3 regions of the Cellulomonas pasadenensis genome follow, and region 3 is predicted to be linked to each of the others. Evidence: riboswitches for the same ligand, from Rfam matches in the RefSeq annotation. Region 3 holds a riboswitch; each other region holds the start of a gene.

Region 1 (6,367 bases), on a different contig from region 3:
CGCCCTGCTCATGGCGCTCGACGCCGAGCCCGGCACGGCCATCGAGACGATCGGCCTGCCGACGCCCGGCCCGCGCCTGCAGGACGTGCTCGACCTCTCCGTGCCGTTCGAGGTCACCGTCGAGGACAGCTTCGCCTACTGGCTCGACCCGACGACCGAGAAGACGTCGGAGATCGAGGCCGCGATCGAGGAGGCCGACGCCGGGATCATCGACACCCGCCGGCTCGGCGCCGTCGAGTCCGCCTACTGGTGCCGCATGGGCGCCAAGGAGTTCGTGCGCTGGGCGCAGGCGGAGGACGAGCAGGTCGTGCTCGACGGACTCGCGCGGCTGCACGGCCGGCGCGAGTCCGGCTTCGACGGCGGCCGGTTCCTCGGCTACTTCCGCACGTCGGGCATCGTCGTGCCCGTGTGGGAGCTCGCGCGCGGCTCGGAGGCCGACGACGTCGAGGCGCCGCTCGCCGCGTTCGCGCCGCGCCTCGCCGAGGCGATGGCCGACACGACCCCGCTCGACGCGAACGCCCGCCGGGCGCGCGCCGGCCTGGTCGCCCGTCAGGTGACCCTGCGCTGATGACTCCGCGCTGACACGTCCGTGACCTGCGCCTCCGTCCGGGTGGCGGCGCGGTCGCCGGGGCGGACGGGGTGCGGTCGTGAGGCGACCGCACCCCGTTCGTCGCTAGGGTGGGAGCCGTGACACCCACGGGGAGCGAGGCCGGCCGCAGCCCGGAGCAGGCCGTCGAGAGCCGCCCCCGCGGGCACCGCCAGCGCCGGCGCGTGGCCGTGATCATCCCGGCCAAGGACGAGTCGCGGCGCATCGCCGCGACGGTGCGCTCGGCGCGCGCCATCCCGCACGTCGACCTCGTGCTCGTCGTCGACGACGGGTCGGAGGACAACACGCAGCACGTCGCGCGGGAGGCCGGCGCGGTCGTCGTGCGGCACTCGCACAACCGCGGCAAGGCCGCCGCGATGGAGACGGGCGCCGCGGTCGTCGCGATGCGCGACGCGCCCGACCGGCCGCCGCGCACGCTCCTGTTCATCGACGGCGACCTCGCCGAGACCGCGGTCAACACCGCACCGCTCGTCGCGCCCGTGCTCGAGGGCGTCACGGACCTGGCGATCGCGCTGCTGCCGCCGCAGCCGGGCGCGGGCGGGCGCGGGCTCGTCGTCGGTGCGGCGCGGCGCGCGATCGTGTCGATGACGGGGTGGACGCCCACGCAGCCGCTGTCCGGCATGCGGTGCCTGACGCGCGAGGCGTTCGAGGCCGCCACGCCGCTGGCCCGCGGCTGGGGCGTCGAGGTCGGCATGACCATCGACCTGCTGCGGCAGGGCTACCGCGTCCTCGAGGTGCCGTGCGAGCTGCGGCACCGCCCGTCGGGCACCGACCTCAAGGGCCAGCTGCACCGCGCGGCGCAGTACCGCGACGTGCAGATCGCCGTCAACGCCCGCCGCGCGCGCTCGGCGGCGTCGTCGGTGCGTCGGACGCTGGGGCCGGGGGAGCGTCCGGCCCGCTGACCGCGCGCGTGCCGGCGGCCGTCGGGTCGCCGGCCGCCGGGTCGACGGGCTGCGCGGAGGGATCGTCCGCGAGGTCGCCCGCCGGGTCGTCCCCGGGGTGCGCGAGGCGCCACTGCGCCGCGGCGGCGACGAGGCACGGGACGGACACGGCGATGCCCGTGGCCAGCACGACGATCCCCGAGTCGTTCATGAGGAACCCGATGGTCAGCGCGACGCCCGTCGCGGCGACGGCCGGCTGCAGGAGCGGCACCGCCTGGCGCAGCCCGGCGAGCGGCGAGCCCTCGCCCATGATCGCGCCGCGCCGCGACCGGGGGCCGGCGAGCACGAGCCAGGTGAGCGCGACGCCGCCGATCGCGAGCACCAGGTAGCGCCAGGACGTCAGGACGCGCAGGTTCACCGAGAGCTTGCGCCACACGACGTCCCACAGCCCGCCGTCGAGCACGGTCGCGAAGAACCGGCCGAGGTGCGTGCGGTCCGCGGGCGCGCGCAGCCAGTCGAGCCAGGCGAACCCGAGCACGACGACCGTGCCGACCACGCCGACGAGCAGCACGACCTTCCACGACACGCGCCGCCCGCTGACGGCCACGGCGAGCATCGCGAACGCGACGAGGATCGCGGGCGGGCCGCCGAAGTCGGCGCCCCACTGCGGCGCGCCGTCGACGACGGCGAGCACGAGCCCGACCGCCACCACCGCCGCCACGGCGAGCCGCCGGCGGCCGGCCCGCAGCAGCGCGTCGGCGAGCACCACGGCGACGAGCACGCCCGCGGCCGTGATAAGGGCGAACGCCTGGTTGCTCATGCCGTAGAACCGCGCCGCCATGATGCGGTGCGCGCCCATCGGCGCGTCGACGACGAGCGGCGAGCCGGCGAGGGCGTCGACGACCAGTGTCACGACGGTGACGCCCGCGACCACGCCCGCCGGGCCGAGCACGTGCCGGCGCCACGGGCCCGCGAGCGCCGCCGCCGTGATCACCGCGACGAAGCCGAGCAGCGCCGCCCAGAACGCGGTCACGGGCCGGTCCGACCGCCACCACGGCACGAGCCCGACGAGGAACGACGCGACGGGTGCCGCGCCGAGCGCGAGCGAGGACACCTGCAGCACCCGCAGCGCGGGGGTGAGCGCGCGCCCGTCCCGCCGGCGGCGGCGCGTCAGGACGACCGCCGCGGCGAGGAACAGCGCCGCCTGCGCCAGCACGAGCCGGGCCGAGAACGTGCCGGACACCCGCGTGACGGCGGACGCCTCGCGCTGCGCGTCGATGAGACCGGCGACGCGCGCCCCGCCCGTCGCCGGCCCGTCGGTGGGACGCATCTCGGCACCCGGCAGCGCGGGCGCCTCGTCGAGCAGACCGAGCAGCGCGAGCAGCGTCGGCGTCACGTCGGTGGACTGCACGACGCCGGCCTGCCGCGTGGACCCGGAGGTCAGGAGGCTCTCGCCGAACGCGGGACCGTCCGGGCGGGGGCCGACCGCGGCGGCCAGCTGCAGCGCGATGCGGCCCGAGTCCGCGAGCGACACGACGAGCACGGTCGCGTCGTGCCCCGCGAGCGCGTCGAGCACCGCGCCGACGCGGGCGTCCACGGTGGCGGCCTGCTGCGCGCGCGACGGCTCGACGATGGCCTCGGAGCCGGGCAGGTCGGACACGTCCGGGGCGCCGCCGAGCGAGGTCTCCTCCTCGGGCGCCTCGTCGGCCGGGTCCGCCGTGGGGTCGGCGGACGGCAGGCGGGGCGCGGTGCCGTAGCCCGGGTCGCGGACCTGGCCGGCGTCGACGACGAGCAGGTCGGCGCCCGCGGCGTCCCGCACGAGCCGGCCGAGGGCGGCCGCCGAGGCGGGCGCGCGGACGTGCTCGCCGACGGGAAGGCCCTGCGGGTCGGCGAGCGCGATCGCCGCGCCCGGGCCGACCCCGACGGCCGTCGCGCCGGCGTCCGCGACGACGCGGCCGAACGTGCCGGGGCGTGCGCCGTACGACTCGGCGTCCGCCGCCGCGAGGTAGTCGTCCCAGCCCGGGACCACGCCCGCCTCGCCGGGGTCGCGCAGCGTGCGGCAGGTGCGGTCGTCCGCGGGAAGGTCGGCCGCGCGGGCTCCGGCGGAGACGCCGAGCCAGCCGTCCGCGGGGCAGGAGCGCGTCGCCACGGAGCGTGCCGCGACGGCGCCGACCGACCCGTCGCGGGACAGCTCCCACAGCGCCGGCGTGGTCAGCGAGCCGACGTCGTCCCAGCGCAGGCCCGTGACGCCGACGAGGACGACCGGACCCGGCACGGGCGTGTCGAGCGCGGACGTCGCGGGCGCCCCCGACGCGGCCGGTGCCGCGGCCGCGGGCGTCGCCGCGCCGACGCCCAGCACGGCCGTGAGCACGGCGAGCAGGGCGGGGACGAGGGCACGCAGGGACCGGGGCACCGCCTCAGCGTACGGGCGCGCACTACGCTCGGCGGGGCCGCACGGGCGGCCGCCACGACGATCGGGAGGGTCGATGAGCGTGCCGCGCTACGCGTACCTGGGGCCGGCCGGGACCTTCACCGAGCAGGCGCTGCGGAGCGTCGCGTCGCCGGACGAGGCGGAGTACCTGCCGCAGACCGACGTGGGCTCGGCCGTCGCGGCGGTCCGCTCGGGCGCGGCGGACTACGCCGTCGTCGCCATCGAGTCGACCGTCGAGGGCGGGGTCACCGCCACGCTGGACGCGCTGGCCACGGGTGAGCCGCTGCTCGTCCTGCGCGAGGTGCTGGTGCCCGTGCAGTTCACGCTCATCGGGGCGCCCGGCACGCGGCTGGCGGACGTCGCCCGCGTCTCGGCGCACCCGCACGCGTGGGTGCAGTGCCGCCGCTGGCTGGCGGCGCACCTGCCCGGGGCCGTGCACGTGCCCGCGACCAGCAACACCGCGCCGGCCGCCCTCCTCGTCGAGGCGCTCGCGGCCGGGGACGCCGGGGCGCTGCCGTTCGACGCGGCGCTCGTCCCGCCCGCCGCCGTCGCCACGTACGGGCTGACCCCGCTCGCCGAGGAGGTCGCCGACAACGCGTCGGCGCTGACCCGGTTCGTCGTCGTGGGCCGGCCCGGCGAGGTGCCGCCGCGCACGGGCACGGACAAGACGAGCCTCGTCGTGCACCTGCCCGACAACGAGGCGGGCGCCCTGCTCGCGATGCTCGAGCAGTTCGCCGTGCGCGGCGTGAACCTGTCCCGCATCGAGTCCCGCCCCATCGGCGACGCGCTGGGCCGGTACTCCTTCTCCATCGACGCCGAGGGGCACATCACGGACGAGCGCATGGGCGAGGCGCTCATGGGCCTGCACCGGCGCTGCCCGTACGTGCGCTTCCTCGGGTCGTACCCGCGGGCGGACGCGGTGGCGCCGACCGTGCACGTCGGCACCGCGGACGAGGACTTCGTCGAGGCACGCGCCTGGCTCTCCCGCCTCCGCCGCGGCGACACGGCCTGACGACCCGCCGGACGCACCGACCTGACCGCCTCCCGGACCGACCCACCGGTCCGGGCGCCGGCCGACGGCTGGTGCCCACCGCGGACGGGGTCCGACGTGCGGCTCGCGCGCGTCGTCCGCACGCCGGACCCCGCTCGGCGTGGACATGGCGGCGGTGGACCAGTGGCGGTGGCGGGCGGACGTGGACACGTGCGTGTGCCGCGCGCCGTCCTCGCTAGCATCGCCGCGACCACACGGGAGCCCGCACCAGCGGGCTGAGAGGACGGCTGTCGGGCCGTCGACCGTTCGAACCTGTCCGGATCATGCCGGCGTAGGGAGTGCCATGCCTGACGTGCGTCCCGTCCTGCCCACCGAGCCCGCGGCCGCGCCCGCGACGTCGTCCGCACCGACGTCGCCCGCATCCCCCGCCGCCGCACCCGCCCCCGCGGACGCCCCCGCCCCCGCGGACGCCCCGGCCCGTGCCGCCGACCCCGCGCGCGCCGCCGTGCGCGGCGGCGTCCTCGGCAACTACGTCGACCAGTTCGACATCTTCCTGCCGGTGCTCGCGCTCGCGCCCGTCGCGGCCGAGCTCTACGGCCCCCGCGCCGTCGTCACGTACGCGGGCCTCGTCTTCGTCGCGACCCTCGTCGGCCGCCCGCTGGGGGCCGCGCTGCTCGGGTCGCTCGCCGACCGGGTCGGGCGGGCCGTCGTCGCCCGGGCCAGCATGCTGGGCCTCGGGGTGACGACCCTGCTCATCGCGGCGCTGCCGGTCGCGGCGATGAGCCACGAGGCGGTGCTGCTCGCGGTGGTGGCGCTGCGGTTCGTCAGCGGCGTGCTCATCGGCGGCGGGTACACCTCGGCCGTCCCGCTCGCGATCGAGTGGTCGGCGCCGCGGCGGCGCGGATTGGTCAGCGGGGTCGTCATGGCGATGTCGCCGGCGGCCAACGCGACGATCGCGGCGCTCGTCCTGGTGCTGCTGGGCGTGCTGGGCGCCGACGGGTACGCCGCGTGGGGGTGGCGGGTGCCGTTCGTCGTCGGGGCGGTGCTCGCGTTCGCCGCGGTCGTCCACTTCCGCCGGCACGTGCGCGACACCCCGGAGCGCGCCGCGGCCGCCCCCGCCGCGCGTCCGCTGACGACCGTGCTGGTCGGCGCGGAGCGGCACCGGCTGTGGCGGCTCATGGTGCTGATGACGGGCCTGTGGCTGTTCACCACCATGGGCGTGACCGTGGTGACGTCGCAGCTCGGCGTGGTCGCCGGCCTCGACGGTGCGGCGGTGACGCGCACGATGCTCGTCGCGACGGCCGTCTCGGCGGTCGCCATGGTCGCGAGCGGGCACGCCTCGACGCGGGTGGGTCGCCGCCGGTTCCTCGCCGGGTTCGGCGTCGCCGCCGCGGCGCTCGCACCGGCGACGTACCTCGCGGCCTTCGCCGGCCCCGCGTCGCCCGGGGCCCTCGTCG
Region 2 (6,367 bases), on a different contig from region 3:
GCGGGTCCGGCGGGACCGTCGACCTCGCGCCCGACGTGACGGGCACGATCGCGATGAGCGGCAGCACCGGCAAGGTCGCGCTGACGTCGTCGCCGCAGGCGCTCACCTGCGCCGCGGGGTGCGCGGACGTCCCCGCGGTGGTCGACCTCGTCGGCTACGGCGCGAGCGCCTCCTCGTTCGCCGGCTCGGCGCCCGCGCCGGGCACGGGCAACGCGACGTCGGCGTCGCGGGACGCCGTCGGCACGAACACGGCGGACAACGCGGCCGACTTCACGGTCGGCGCGCCGACGCCGACCGCCGCCGGCGCGGACCCCGGCGAGGAGCCGGAGCCGACCGACCCCACGACGCGCACCATCGCGGAGATCCAGGGCACGGGTCCGGCCTCGCCCCTGGTGGGGCAGCGCGTCACCACGACCGGGGTCGTGACCGCCGCGTACCCGACGGGCGGCTTCCGCGGGTACGTCCTGCAGACGCCCGGCACGGGTGGCGGCGCCCCCGCCGGCCGGACGTCGTCGGACGCGCTCTTCGTCTTCTCGGCCGCCACCGCCGGGGACGTCCAGGTCGGCCAGCACCTGCGGGTCACGGGCGAGGTCGCCGAGTTCAACGGCCTCACGCAGCTGACCGTCGGCGCGGCCGCGGACGTCGCGGTGCTCGACCCGGCTCCGGCGCCGGCGCCCGTCGAGGGCGCGTGGCCGGCCGACGACGCGACGCGCGAGGCGCTCGAGTCGATGCTCCTGCTGCCGACGGGCGACCTCACGGTCTCCAACACCTACTCCACCAACCAGTACGGCGAGGTCGGCCTGGCGACGGGCACGACCCCGCTGCTGCAGCCCACCGAGGTCGCCCGCCCGGGCACGCCGGAGGCCGCGGCGGTCGCCGCGGACAACGCCGCCCGCCGCGTCACGCTGGACGACGGCGCGACGACGAACTTCCTCGGCCAGGACGCGGGCGGCCTCACGCCGCCGTACGTCTCCACCGAGAACCCGGTGCGCGTGGGGGCCGCCGTGCAGTTCGTCGCCCCCGTCGTCGTCGACTACCGCAACAACGCCTGGAAGCTGAACCCGACGGCTCCGCTGACGGCCGAGGGCACGGCACCGGCGACGTTCGAGGACGACCGGACGGCCGCCCCCGAGGCCGTCGGCGGCGACGTGTCGGTCGCGTCGTTCAACGTGCTGAACTACTTCACGACGCTCGGCGCGCAGACGCCGTCGTGCGAGGCGTACACGACGCCCGGTGGCGAGCCCGTCACGGTCGACGAGGGCTGCGACCAGCGGGGCGCCTGGGACCCGGACGACCTGGCCCGCCAGCAGGAGAAGGTCGTCGCGGCGATCAACGGCCTCGACGCCGACGTCGTCGGGCTGCTCGAGATCGAGAACTCGGCGCGCGTCGACGGCGTGGCCGACGAGGCGCTCGCGACGCTGGTCGACGCCCTCAACACGGCCGCCGGCGAGGAGCGCTGGGCGTTCGTGCCGTCCTCCGACGAGCTGCCGGACCCGTCCGGCCAGGACGTCATCACCAACGCGCTCATCTACCAGCCCGCGGCGGTGACGCCGACGGGTGCGGCGCGGGCGCTCGGCGACCAGAGCGACGACGGCGAGGCGTTCCAGAACGCGCGCGAGCCGATCGCGCAGGCGTTCATCCCCGCCGGCGGCGGCGACGCCGTCCTCGTCGTGGTCAACCACTTCAAGTCGAAGGGCTCGGCGGGTCCGTGGCCGGGCGACCGCGACACGGGGGACGGCCAGGGTGCGTCGAACGAGTCGCGCGTGCGCCAGGCGACGGCGCTGCGCGACTGGGTGCCGACCGTGCAGGGCGACGCCGAGGCGGTCGCGCTCGTCGGGGACTTCAACGCGTACACGCGGGAGGACCCGCTGCAGGTGCTGTACGACGCCGGCTACGTCGACGCCGTGAGCACCCTTGCGCCGGGGCAGTGGAGCTACTCGTTCCAGGGGCTGTCGGGCTCGCTCGACCACGTCCTGCTCAACGAGGCGGCCGCGGACCGCGCGACGGGCGCGGACGTGTGGGAGATCAACGCGGGGGAGTCGATCGCCCTCGAGTACAGCCGCTACGGCTACCACGGCACGACGTTCCACGACCCGGGCCCGTACCGGTCCTCGGACCACGACCCGGTGAAGGTCGGCCTCACGGCGGGCGACGCGAACACCGGTCCGGTCGACCTGACGTTCCTGAACGTCAACGACTTCCACGGCCGCATCGACGCCAACACGGTCAAGGTCGCGGGCACGATCGAGCTGCAGCGCGCCGCGGCCGAGGCCGCGGGCGGGGCGGCGGCGTTCCTGTCCGCCGGTGACAACATCGGCGCGTCGCTGTTCGCGTCGTCGGTCCAGCGGGACCAGCCGACGATCGACGTGCTGAACGCGCTCGACCTCGCCGCGTCGGCCGTGGGCAACCACGAGTTCGACGGCGGCTACGACGACCTCGTCGACCGCGTGGTCGCGGGCGGCGGGAACGCCGAGTTCCCCTACCTGGGCGCGAACGTGTACCGGGCGGGCACCACCACGCCGGCGCTGGACGAGTACGCGCTGCTCGACATGGCGGGCGTGACCGTCGGCGTCATCGGCGCCGTCACGCAGGAGACGCCGACGCTCGTCAGCCCGGGCGGCGTCGCGTCGCTCGAGTTCGGTGACCCGGTCGAGGCGGTCAACCGCGTCGCGGCGCAGCTGACCGACGGCGACGAGGCGAACGGCGAGGCCGACGTGCTCGTCGCCGAGTACCACGAGGGCGCCGGCGCCGGCACGCCCGACGGCGCGACGCTCGAGGAGGAGGTCGCCGCGGGCGGCGCCTTCGCCGACATCGTCACGGAGACGTCCGCCGCGGTGGACGTCATCTTCACCGGGCACACGCACAAGCAGTACGCGTGGCAGGCGCCCGTGCCGGGTGAGGACGGGACGCGGCCGGTGCTGCAGACCGGCTCGTACGGGGAGTTCCTCGGCAAGGTGGTGCTCACGTACGACCGCGAGACCGAGGAGGTCACGGCCTCCACGGCGGAGAACGTCGCGCGCACGACGACGGCGGACGCCGAGCTCGTCGCGGCCTTCCCGCGGGTCGCCGAGGTGCAGGGGTTCGTCACCGCGGCGCTCGCGTACGCGGCCGAGGTCGGCAACCAGCCGGTCGGCTCGGTGACGGCGGACATCACGACCGCCTACGCGGGTGGCTCCTTCGTGGACGGGCGCTACGTGGGGCCCGGCCCGCAGCCGGGCACCGGCCGCGACGACCGCAGCCGCGAGTCCACGCTCGGCAACCTCGTCGCCGACGCGCTGCTCGACACGCTCGACGCCCCGGAGCGGGGCGGCGCGCAGATCGGCGTCGTCAACCCCGGCGGCCTGCGCAACGAGCTGTTCCACGCACCCGACGGCACCGTGACCTACGCCGAGGCGAACGCGGTCCTGCCGTTCGTCAACAACCTCTGGACGACCACGCTCACGGGAGCCCAGGTCGAGACGATGCTCGAGCAGCAGTGGCAGACCGACCGGGACGGCAACGTGCCCAGCCGGCCCTACCTCCAGCTCGGGCTGTCGGACAACGTCGCGTACACGTACGACGCGTCCCGTCCGCAGGGCGACCGCATCACGTCGGTGACGGTCGACGGCGCGCCGCTCGACCCGGACGCCGAGTACCGGATCGGCACCTTCTCGTTCCTCGCGCAGGGCGGCGACAACTTCCGCGTCTTCGAGGACGGGCAGGACACGGCGGACTCCGGTCTCGTCGACCGGGACGCGTGGATCGCGTACCTGCAGGCGAACCCGGGCCTCACGCCGGACTTCCGGGAGCGGGCGGTCGGCGTGCCGGCGCTCGACCCGGTCGAGGCCGGCGCGGAGCTGACGTTCCCCGTGACGGGGCTCAACCTCACGAGCCTCGGTGCGCCGGACAACACGTCGCTCGAGGTGCGCCTCGACGACGTCGCGCTGGGGGCTGCCACGCTGACGCGCGGCGAGGGCCCGGACGCGTCGGGCACGGTCACGGTCACGGTGCCCGCGGGCACCGAGCCCGGGACGCGCACGCTGACCCTCGTGGCGCAGCCGAGCGGCACGACGGTGACGGTGCCGCTGGTCGTGGAGGCCGGTCTGCCGGCGTCCACGACGACGCTCACCGCGTCGCCGGACAGCCAGGTGCACGGCGACCTCGCGCCCCGGGTGCGCCTGACGGCGCGGGTGACGGCCGACGCGCCCGTGACCGGCGAGGTCACGTTCGTCGCGGGGGAGACCGTGCTCGGCACGGCGCCGCTGCGCAGCGGCCACGCGCGGCTGACCCTGCCGGCGGCCACGCCGGCCGGGACGTACGACGTCGTCGCCCGGTACGCCGGCACCGACACGGTCGGCGGCTCGGAGTCGGCGCCGGTCACGGTGACGGTCGAGAAGGTCGGCAGCAGCACCACGCTGAGCGTGCTGTCGTCGCCGTTCGCGTTCCTGCCGTCGCCGTGGGTCGCCACGGTCCGCCTCGACACGCTCCGCCTGCCCGCGGGCACGGTCGAGCTGCGCGAGGGCGACCGGGTCGTGGCGCGGGCCCACGTCGTGCTCGGCATCGCGGTCGGCACGCTGCCGCGCGATCTCGGCCGCGGCACGCACCGGCTCACCGCGGTGTTCGTGCCGGACGACCCGGCGAACGTCGAGGGCAGCACCAGCCGGACGGTGACCGTGCGTCGCTGACCCGTGCGCACGGCGACGGGGGTGGGTCCACCGGACCCACCCCCGTCGTCGTCCCCGGGCCGGCGGCCTCCGGTCCGGCCGCTCGCGCGGCCCGGTCCGCCAGGTGGTCCGGTATGTCCGCGCACGGCCCGCGCTGCGCTACGGTGGCCGGCGACACGGGGTGCCCTGCACCAGGCAGGGCTGAGATCACACCCGTCGAACCTGATCTCGTTAGCACGAGCGAAGGGATGTCGCGATGACGACGCCTGCCGTCCCCTGCCCGCCCGAGGAGCTCGCCGCGCGCGCGGCGCTCGCCCTCGACGACCTGCGGGCCCGGACCCCGCTCGTCCAGTGCCTGACCAACGAGGTGACGACGAACCTCGTGGCGAACGCCCTGCTCGCGATCGGCGCGTCGCCGGCGATGGCCTCGGCGCCCGGTGAGGCCGAGGAGCTGGCCGGCGTCGCGGGCGCCGTGCTCGTGAACCTGGGCACGCTCGGTCCCGACCAGCGGGCGGCGGTCGCGCCGACCGTCGCCGTCGCCGCCGGTGCCGGCACGCCGTGGGTGCTCGACCCCGTCGCCGTCGGCGTGCTGTCGGTCCGCACCCGCCTCGCGGCCCGCCTGGTGGCGGAGCGACCGGCCGTCGTGCGCGGCAACGCCAGCGAGGTGCGCGCGCTCGCGGGCCTGACCACCGCCGGGCGCGGCGTCGACGCCGGGGACGACGTGGACGCCGCCGCGGACGCGGCCGACGCGCTGGCGCTCCGCACGGGCGGCGCCGTCGCCGTCAGCGGGCCCGTCGACCTCGTCACCGACGGGCGCACGCGGGTGCGGCTCGCGGTCGGCGACCGCATGCTCACCACCGTGACCGGCGCGGGGTGCGCGCTCGGCGGCCTCGTCGCGGCGTTCGCCGCCGTGACCGACCCGCTCACCGCCGGTGCGGGCGCCAGCACGGCGCTGGGGGCGGCGGCCGAGCGTGCGGCGCAGGTGGCCCGCGGGCCGGGCTCGTTCGTCCCGGCGCTGCTGGACGAGCTGTACGCGCTCACCGGCGCGGACCTCGCCGAGCGGCTCGTCGTCGCGGCGCGCGTGGCGGTGCCCGCATGAGCCGGCTGCCCGGGGGCGTGTACCTCGTGCTCGACGCCGACGTGTGCGCCGCGGCGGGGCACGCGCCCGCCGCGGTCGCGCTGGCCGCCGTGCGCGCGGGCGTCGGCACGGTGCAGCTGCGCGCCAAGCACGCTGGCGTGCGCGACCAGGTCGCGCTCGCGGTCGCCGTCGCCGACGCCCTGCGCGACGGACCGCCGGCGGTGCTGCTCGTGGACGACCGCGCCGACGTGGCGCTCGCCGCCCGGTCGCGCGGTGCGCGCGTCGACGGCGTGCACGTCGGCCGGCGCGACCTCGAGGTGGCCGACGCGCGTGCGCTGCTGGGGCCGGACGCGGTGGTCGGCGTGTCCGTCGGCCGTCCCGAGCTGCTGCCCGAGGCCGTGGGTGCGGACTACGTCGGCACCGGGCCGGTGCGCCTCACGCCGACCAAGCCCGAGGCCGGGCCGGCGCTCGGTGCGGACGGCGTCCGCGCGGTGGTGGACGCCACCGCGCTGCCCGTCGTGGCGATCGGCGGGCTGACCGCCGCGGACGCGCCGGTGCTGCGCCGGGCCGGCGCGCACGCCCTCGCGGTGGTGAGCGCCGTGTGCGCGGCGCCCGACCCCGGCGGCGCCGCCGCGGCGCTCGTCGA
Region 3 (6,367 bases):
CCTGCTGGCGGCGTCGTACGTGCTCATCACGCTGAGCGGCACGGGCGAGCGCATCCGCGCGGGCACGGTCTACGTGGTCGTCGCGATCCTGTCCTCGCTGCTCTTCCTCGTCGCGATCGGCGGCATCTACGCCGCGACCGGCACGGTGAACCTGGCGCAGCTCGCGATCCGCCTGCCGGAGATCGACCCCGGCGTCCGGCTCGTGCTGCAGGTCCTGCTGCTGCTCGCGTTCGGCATCAAGGCCGCCGTGTTCCCGCTCTCGGCGTGGCTGCCGGACTCGTACCCGACCGCGCCCGCGCCCGTCACCGCGGTGTTCGCGGGCCTGCTCACCAAGGTCGGCGTCTACGCGATCATCCGCACGCAGAGCCTGCTGTTCCCGGAGGGCCGGGTCGACGACGTCCTGCTGTGGCTGGCGCTCGCCACGATGGTCGTCGGCATCCTGGGGGCGGTCGCGCAGGACGACGTCAAGCGCCTGCTCTCGTTCACGCTCGTCAGCCACATCGGGTACATGGTGTTCGGCATCGCGCTCGGCACCGAGACCGGCTGGACCGCGGCGATCTACTACGTCGTCCACCACATCACCGTGCAGACGGCGCTGTTCCTCGTCGTCGGGCTCGTCGAGCGGTACGGCGGGACGACGTCGCTCGACCGGCTCGGCGGGCTCGCGAAGCTCGCGCCCGTGCTGGCGGTCCTGTTCTTCGTGCCGGCGATGAACCTCGCGGGGATCCCGCCCATGTCGGGCTTCCTCGGCAAGGTGGGCCTCATCGAGGCCGGCGTGGAGGTCGGCACGCCGCTGGCGTACGCGCTGGTCGTGGGGTCCGTCGTGACGTCGCTGCTGACGCTGTACGCGCTGGTCAAGGCGTGGAACAAGGCGTTCTGGCAGACGCCGCCGGAGGAGCTGCCGGGCGCCACGATGCCCGCGTCGATGATCGTCCCCGCGGGCGCGCTCGTCGGCGTCAGCCTCGCGCTCACCGTCGTCGCGGGGCCGCTGTACGCCTACACCGAGCGGGCCGCGACGACGCTCATCGACCGGACCCCGTACATCGAGGCGGTCCTGCCGGACGGCCTGCGCGGCGAGGGCGAGTCGGCCGACGTCGCCGAGACCGACGACGAGTCCGGGTCCGACGCCGCCGTGGAGGTCGAGCCGTGAGCCTGCACCCCCGCCGCGCCTCGCTCCGCACCCAGTGGCCCACCGTCCTGTGGCTCACCGTCGTCTGGGTGCTGCTGTGGGGCGACGCGCGCCCGGGCAACATCGTGAACGGCGTGCTGCTCGGCGTGCTCGTCACCGCCGGCCTGCGCATGACGCCGATCGACTTCCACGGGCGCGTGCGGCCCCGCGCGCTGGCCGTGCTCGTCGGCCGGTTCCTCGCCGACCTGGTGCGCGCGTCGTTCGAGGTCAGCCTCGTGGCGCTGCGCCCCCGCGGCACGCCGCGCGGCGCCGTCATCTGCGTGCAGCTGCGCAGCCACTCCGACCTCTACCTGACACTGACCGGTGAGCTCGTCTCGCTCGTGCCCGGCTCGCTCATCGTCGAGGCGCACCGCCTCACCGGCCGGCTCTACGTCCACGTGCTGGACGTCGAGACGTCCGGCGGCGTCGAGGCCGCGCGCCAGTCGGTCCTCGACCAGGAGGAGCGGATCCTGCGGGCGCTCGCGTCGGACGCCGAGCTCGCCGAGGCGGGCCTCACCCCGGGCGGCGCCCGCCGGCGGCCCGCACCGACGGAGGTGACGCGATGACGGCGATCGACGTGACGGTCGTCGTGTGCGCCGTCCTGCTGACGGTGGGCGCCGGCTTCGCGGTCGTCCGGGCCGAGAAGGGTCCGTCGATGCTCGACCGCACGGTCGCGCTCGACATCGTCGTCACCGCCACGGTCGCGGCGGTCGCCCTGTACGCGGCCGTCCAGCGCCGCGCCGACGTCGTGCCCGTGCTCGTCGTCCTGTCGCTCGTCGGCTTCGTCGGCTCGGTGACGATCGCGCGGTTCGCCTCCGTCGAGCCCGAGGGCGAGGGGCGCGTGCGCACCCGCGAGGAGGTCGCCGCCGAGGAGGCCGAACGCCGCCGGCGCGAGGTCGAGGAGGAGGAGGCGCGTCGCCGCAGGCACGTGCCGGAGAGCACGGCGGACACCGTCGAGGACGCGCCGGACGCCGAGCACCACGGCGGCGGCGCCGAGGACGAGGTCCGATGACCGCACGCACGCACGTACGCACGACGCACGGGGGGAGGGCCGCATGACCGCCGAGCACTGGACGCTCCTGGCCGACGTCGTGTCGGTCGTCTGCCTGCTGGGCGGGGCGTTCTTCGTCCTCGCCGCCGGGGTCGGCGTGCTGCGCTTCCCCGACCTGCTGTCGCGCATGCACGCCGGCACCAAGCCGCAGACGCTCGGGCTCGTGCTCGTGCTCGTCGGCCTGGCGCTGCGCCTGCGGGAGGGCGGCGCCGTGTGGGCGCTCGTCCTCGTGGTGATCTTCCAGATGCTCACCGCGCCCGTCGCCGCGCACATGGTCGGCCGCGCCGGCTACCGCACCGGCAAGGTCCGCCACGACCTGCTCGTCGTCGACGAGCTCACCCGCGACCTGCAGGCCGCCGACGCGCGCACCGCCGACGAGCTCGGCGCCGACGCGAGCGCGGGCGACGAGCTCGGCGCCGACGAGCCCGTCGCCGACGCCTCCGACGCCCCGGACCGCCCCGACGCCCCCGGCCGGTCCGCGCCCGAGGGGCGCCCCTCCGCCTGACACCCGAGCGACGTCCCGCGCGGCCCCGCGCCGCGGCCGGACGCCGCCGCAGCTCCACGAACGGACGGACCACGCGTGCCCACCGACGGCCCCACCGACGCGCCCGGCGTCGACCACCCCGACACGCCCCGCGACACGGCCGGCGACGCGTCCCTCGACGCGCGCCGCGCCGTGCGCGGTGGCCCCGCCGCACCGCTTGCGCCGACCCACCCGCCGGCCGACCCCGCGCCCGTCGCGGTCCCGGTCGACGGTGCACCCGAGGCGGACGTCGCGTGGTCCGTCCGCTCCGCGCTGCGCTCGCCGGCGCGCCTGCGCACCGAGGTGCTCGCCGGCCTGGTCGTCGCGCTCGCGCTCATCCCCGAGGCGATCGCGTTCTCGATCATCGCGGGCGTGGACCCGCGGGTCGGGCTGTTCGCGTCGTTCACCATGGCGGTCACGATCGCGGTCGTCGGCGGGCGGCCGGCGATGATCTCCGCCGCGACGGGGGCCGTGGCGCTGGTCGTCGCCCCCGTGGTCCGCGAGCACGGCGTCGACCACCTCCTCGCCACGGTGGTGCTCGCGGGTGTCCTGCAGGTCGTCCTCGGGCTCGCGGGCGTCGCGCGGCTCATGCGGTTCATCCCGCGCTCGGTGATGGTCGGCTTCGTCAACGCGCTGGCGATCCTCATCTTCACGTCGCAGCTCACGCACCTGGTGGACGTGCCGTGGGTCGTCTACCCGCTCGTCGCGGCGGGGATCGCGATCATGGTGGTGCTGCCGCGGTTCACGACCGTCGTCCCGGCGCCCCTGGTCGCCATCGTGCTGCTGACCGTCCTGGTCGTCGCCGCGGGCATCGCGGTGCCGACCGTCGGGGACGAGGGGGCGCTGCCCGAGAGCCTGCCGTCGCTGCTCGTGCCGGACGTGCCGTTCACGCTCGAGACGCTGCGGATCGTGCTCCCGTACGCGCTGGCGATGGCCGTGGTCGGGCTGCTCGAGTCGCTCATGACGGCGAAGCTCGTCGACGAGGTCACCGACACGCACTCCGACAAGACCCGCGAGGCCTGGGGGCAGGGCGTCGCGAACGTCGTCACGGGGTGCTTCGGGGGCATGGGCGGCTGCGCGATGATCGGCCAGACGATGATCAACGTGAAGGTGTCGCGGGCGCGGACCCGCATCTCGACCTTCCTCGCGGGCGCCTTCCTGCTCGTGCTGTGCGTGGGCCTCGGCGACGTCGTGGCGATCATGCCGATGGCCGCGCTGGTCGCCGTGATGGTCATGGTCGCCGTCGGGACGTTCGACTGGCACTCGCTGCGCACGCTGCGCCGCATGCCGCTGTCCGAGACCGCGGTGATGCTCGCGACCGTCGCGGTGACCGTGGCGACGCACAATCTCGCGTACGGCGTGGGCGTGGGCGTGCTCGTCGCGACGGTGCTGTTCGCGCGGCGCGTCGCGCACCTGACGACGGTCACGCGGCTCGACGCGTCCGACGACGACGGGGAGCGCGTGTACGCCGTCGAGGGCGCGCTGTTCTTCGCGTCGTCGAACGACCTGGTGCACCGGTTCGACTATGCGGGCGACCCGGCGCGCGTCGTCGTCGACCTGTCCCGGGCGCACGTGTGGGACGCCTCGACGGTCGCCGCGCTCGACGCGATCCGGCAGCGCTACGCCGCCCGCGGGACGGAGGTCGCGTTCGTCGGCGTGAACGCGGACAGCGCGGCCCGCCTGGACCGCCTGGCGGGCCGCCTGGACGCGGGCCACTGACCCACGCACGCCCCGCACGCCGCGAGGTCGCGGCCCCGAGCCCGCGACCTCGCGCCGAGCCCGCGACCTCGCCGGCCGCCGGGGCGGGACGGGTCAGCGCGCGATGAGCTTGGCCGCGCCGCGGGTCGCCAGGACGCGCGAGAGCGCCACGAGCGCGCCCGTGATCACGGCCGCCGCGGCGACCTCGGAGAAGTTGATGTCGTCGTCCGTGGAGTCCGGCGCCGGGGGCTTGTGCCCGCGCGTCTTCTCCCACGCCGCGTCGATGACCTTGTGGGCCACCCACGCGGCGCCCAGCGTCACGCCCATCCCGACGAGCTTCGCCACCACCGACTTGTCGTTGTCGCCCAACGCGTCCTCCCAGGTCGTACGCCGTGTTGCGGTGCCGGCACGACGCTAACGGGGTGCGGCGCGGTCCGCAGTCCGGTGGGCTCCGGGACCCGCCGCACCGGCCGCGGGCGCGCGGGTCGGACGCGTGTCCGGGGACGTCGGCGCGCGGGTCTAGGATCGCCGTGAACGACAGGGGAGCGTCGGGCGTCCGCGAGGACGCGCTGGACGCTGAGAGTGCGGACCACCGCAGACCCTCGAACCTGATCCGGCTCACACCGGCGTAGGGAGTCGGGCTAGCTCTTTCCCCGCCGGTCGTGCGTGCCCGCGGGTGCGTGCGTCGGCGGGGACCCCTCCGCACGACGACGGAGGACACGACCACATGACCCCCCGCACCCGTACCGGTGCCCGCGCCCTCGCCCTCACCGGTGTCGCGGCCCTCGCGCTGACCGCCTGCTCGGCGGTCGGCGGCGGCGCCGACGACGCGTCCGGCGGCCCGAGCGGCAGCGCCGACGCCGGCACGGTCACGCTCGTGACGCACGAGTCGTTCGCCCTCGCCGAGGGGCTGCTCGAGCAGTTCGAGGAGGAGTCGGGCCTGACCGTCGAGGTGGTGCAGCAGGCCGATGCCGGCGCGCTCGCGAACCAGCTCGTGCTCACCAAGGACGCGCCGCTCGGCGACGTCGTCTACGGCCTCGACACCACGTTCGCGACGCGCGCGCTCGACGAGGGGGTCGTCGTCCCCGCCGAGGTCACGGCGCCCGCCGCCGAGGACGCCGCCGCCTACGCCGTCGAGGGTGACGACGAGGGCGCGCTGACCGCGATCGACTACTCGGACGTCTGCATGAACGTCGACTCGACGTGGTTCGCGGCGCAGGGCGTCCCCGAGCCGACGACGCTCGAGAGCCTCCTCGACCCGGCGTACCGGGACCTCGTCGTCGTGCCGGACCCCGTGACGTCCTCGCCCGGCCTGGCCTTCCTGCTCGCCACCGTCGGCGCGTACGGCGAGGACGGCTGGACGGGGTACTGGGCAGGCCTGCGCGACAACGGGCTCAAGGTCGCGAGCGGCTGGGAGGAGGCCTACTACACCGACTTCACCGCCGGCGGCGGCGACGGGCCCCGCCCGGTCGTCCTGTCGTACGCGTCGTCCCCGCCGTTCACGGTCCCCGAGGGTGGCACGGAGCCGACGACCCGCGCGCTGCTCGACACGTGCTTCCGCCAGGTGGAGTACGCGGGCGTGCTCGCGGGCGCCGAGAACCCGGAGGGCGCGGCGCAGCTGATCGACTTCCTGCTCTCCGACGCGGTGCAGGCCGACATCCCGACGTCGATGTACGTCTACCCGGTGAGCTCGGCCGTGGAGCTGCCGGAGGAGTGGGCGCGGTGGGCGCCGCTGGCCGAGGAGCCGTTCGAGGTCCCGGCCGCGGACATCGACGCGCACCGCGAGGAGTGGCTGACGCAGTGGTCCGACACGGTCGTGGGCTGACGACCCGGCCATGACGACGACGCTCGAGCGGGGCCGCCCCGCCGCCGCACCCCCCGGGGGCCGCGGCGGCGGGGTGCCGCTCGGGCGCGTCCTCGGGTGGGC

Evidence for each region. A riboswitch is a leader RNA that binds a small molecule or an ion and turns the genes downstream of it on or off. The one in region 3 is predicted to bind thiamine pyrophosphate.
Region 1: it holds a riboswitch for thiamine pyrophosphate, as region 3 does, so the genes downstream of both, AB6N23_RS09175 (MFS transporter) here and AB6N23_RS05335 (thiamine ABC transporter substrate-binding protein) in region 3, are expected to answer to the same signal.
Region 2: it holds a riboswitch for thiamine pyrophosphate, as region 3 does, so the genes downstream of both, thiM (hydroxyethylthiazole kinase) here and AB6N23_RS05335 (thiamine ABC transporter substrate-binding protein) in region 3, are expected to answer to the same signal.

Annotation. Positions count from the first base shown of each region.
Region 1 is NZ_JBFTEP010000050.1:3,602-9,968, forward strand. Features, by position in the region: gene AB6N23_RS09155 (DUF5926 family protein) at 1-568, shown strand, start outside; gene AB6N23_RS09160 (glycosyltransferase family 2 protein) at 688-1,509, shown strand; gene AB6N23_RS09165 (hypothetical protein) at 1,433-3,901, opposite strand; gene pheA (prephenate dehydratase) at 3,975-4,931, shown strand; TPP riboswitch at 5,155-5,265, shown strand; gene AB6N23_RS09175 (MFS transporter) at 5,254-6,367, shown strand, end outside.
Region 2 is NZ_JBFTEP010000070.1:12,330-18,696, reverse strand. Features, by position in the region: gene AB6N23_RS11195 (ExeM/NucH family extracellular endonuclease) at 1-4,664, shown strand, start outside; TPP riboswitch at 4,811-4,909, shown strand; gene thiM (hydroxyethylthiazole kinase) at 4,900-5,742, shown strand; gene AB6N23_RS11185 (thiamine phosphate synthase) at 5,739-6,367, shown strand, end outside.
Region 3 is NZ_JBFTEP010000023.1:21,720-28,086, reverse strand. Features, by position in the region: gene AB6N23_RS05365 (Na+/H+ antiporter subunit D) at 1-1,150, shown strand, start outside; gene AB6N23_RS05360 (Na+/H+ antiporter subunit E) at 1,147-1,734, shown strand; gene AB6N23_RS05355 (MrpF/PhaF family protein) at 1,731-2,180, shown strand; gene mnhG (monovalent cation/H(+) antiporter subunit G) at 2,224-2,724, shown strand; gene AB6N23_RS05345 (SulP family inorganic anion transporter) at 2,896-4,461, shown strand; gene AB6N23_RS05340 (DUF4235 domain-containing protein) at 4,555-4,809, opposite strand; TPP riboswitch at 4,970-5,092, shown strand; gene AB6N23_RS05335 (thiamine ABC transporter substrate-binding protein) at 5,168-6,265, shown strand; gene AB6N23_RS05330 (ABC transporter permease) at 6,276-6,367, shown strand, end outside.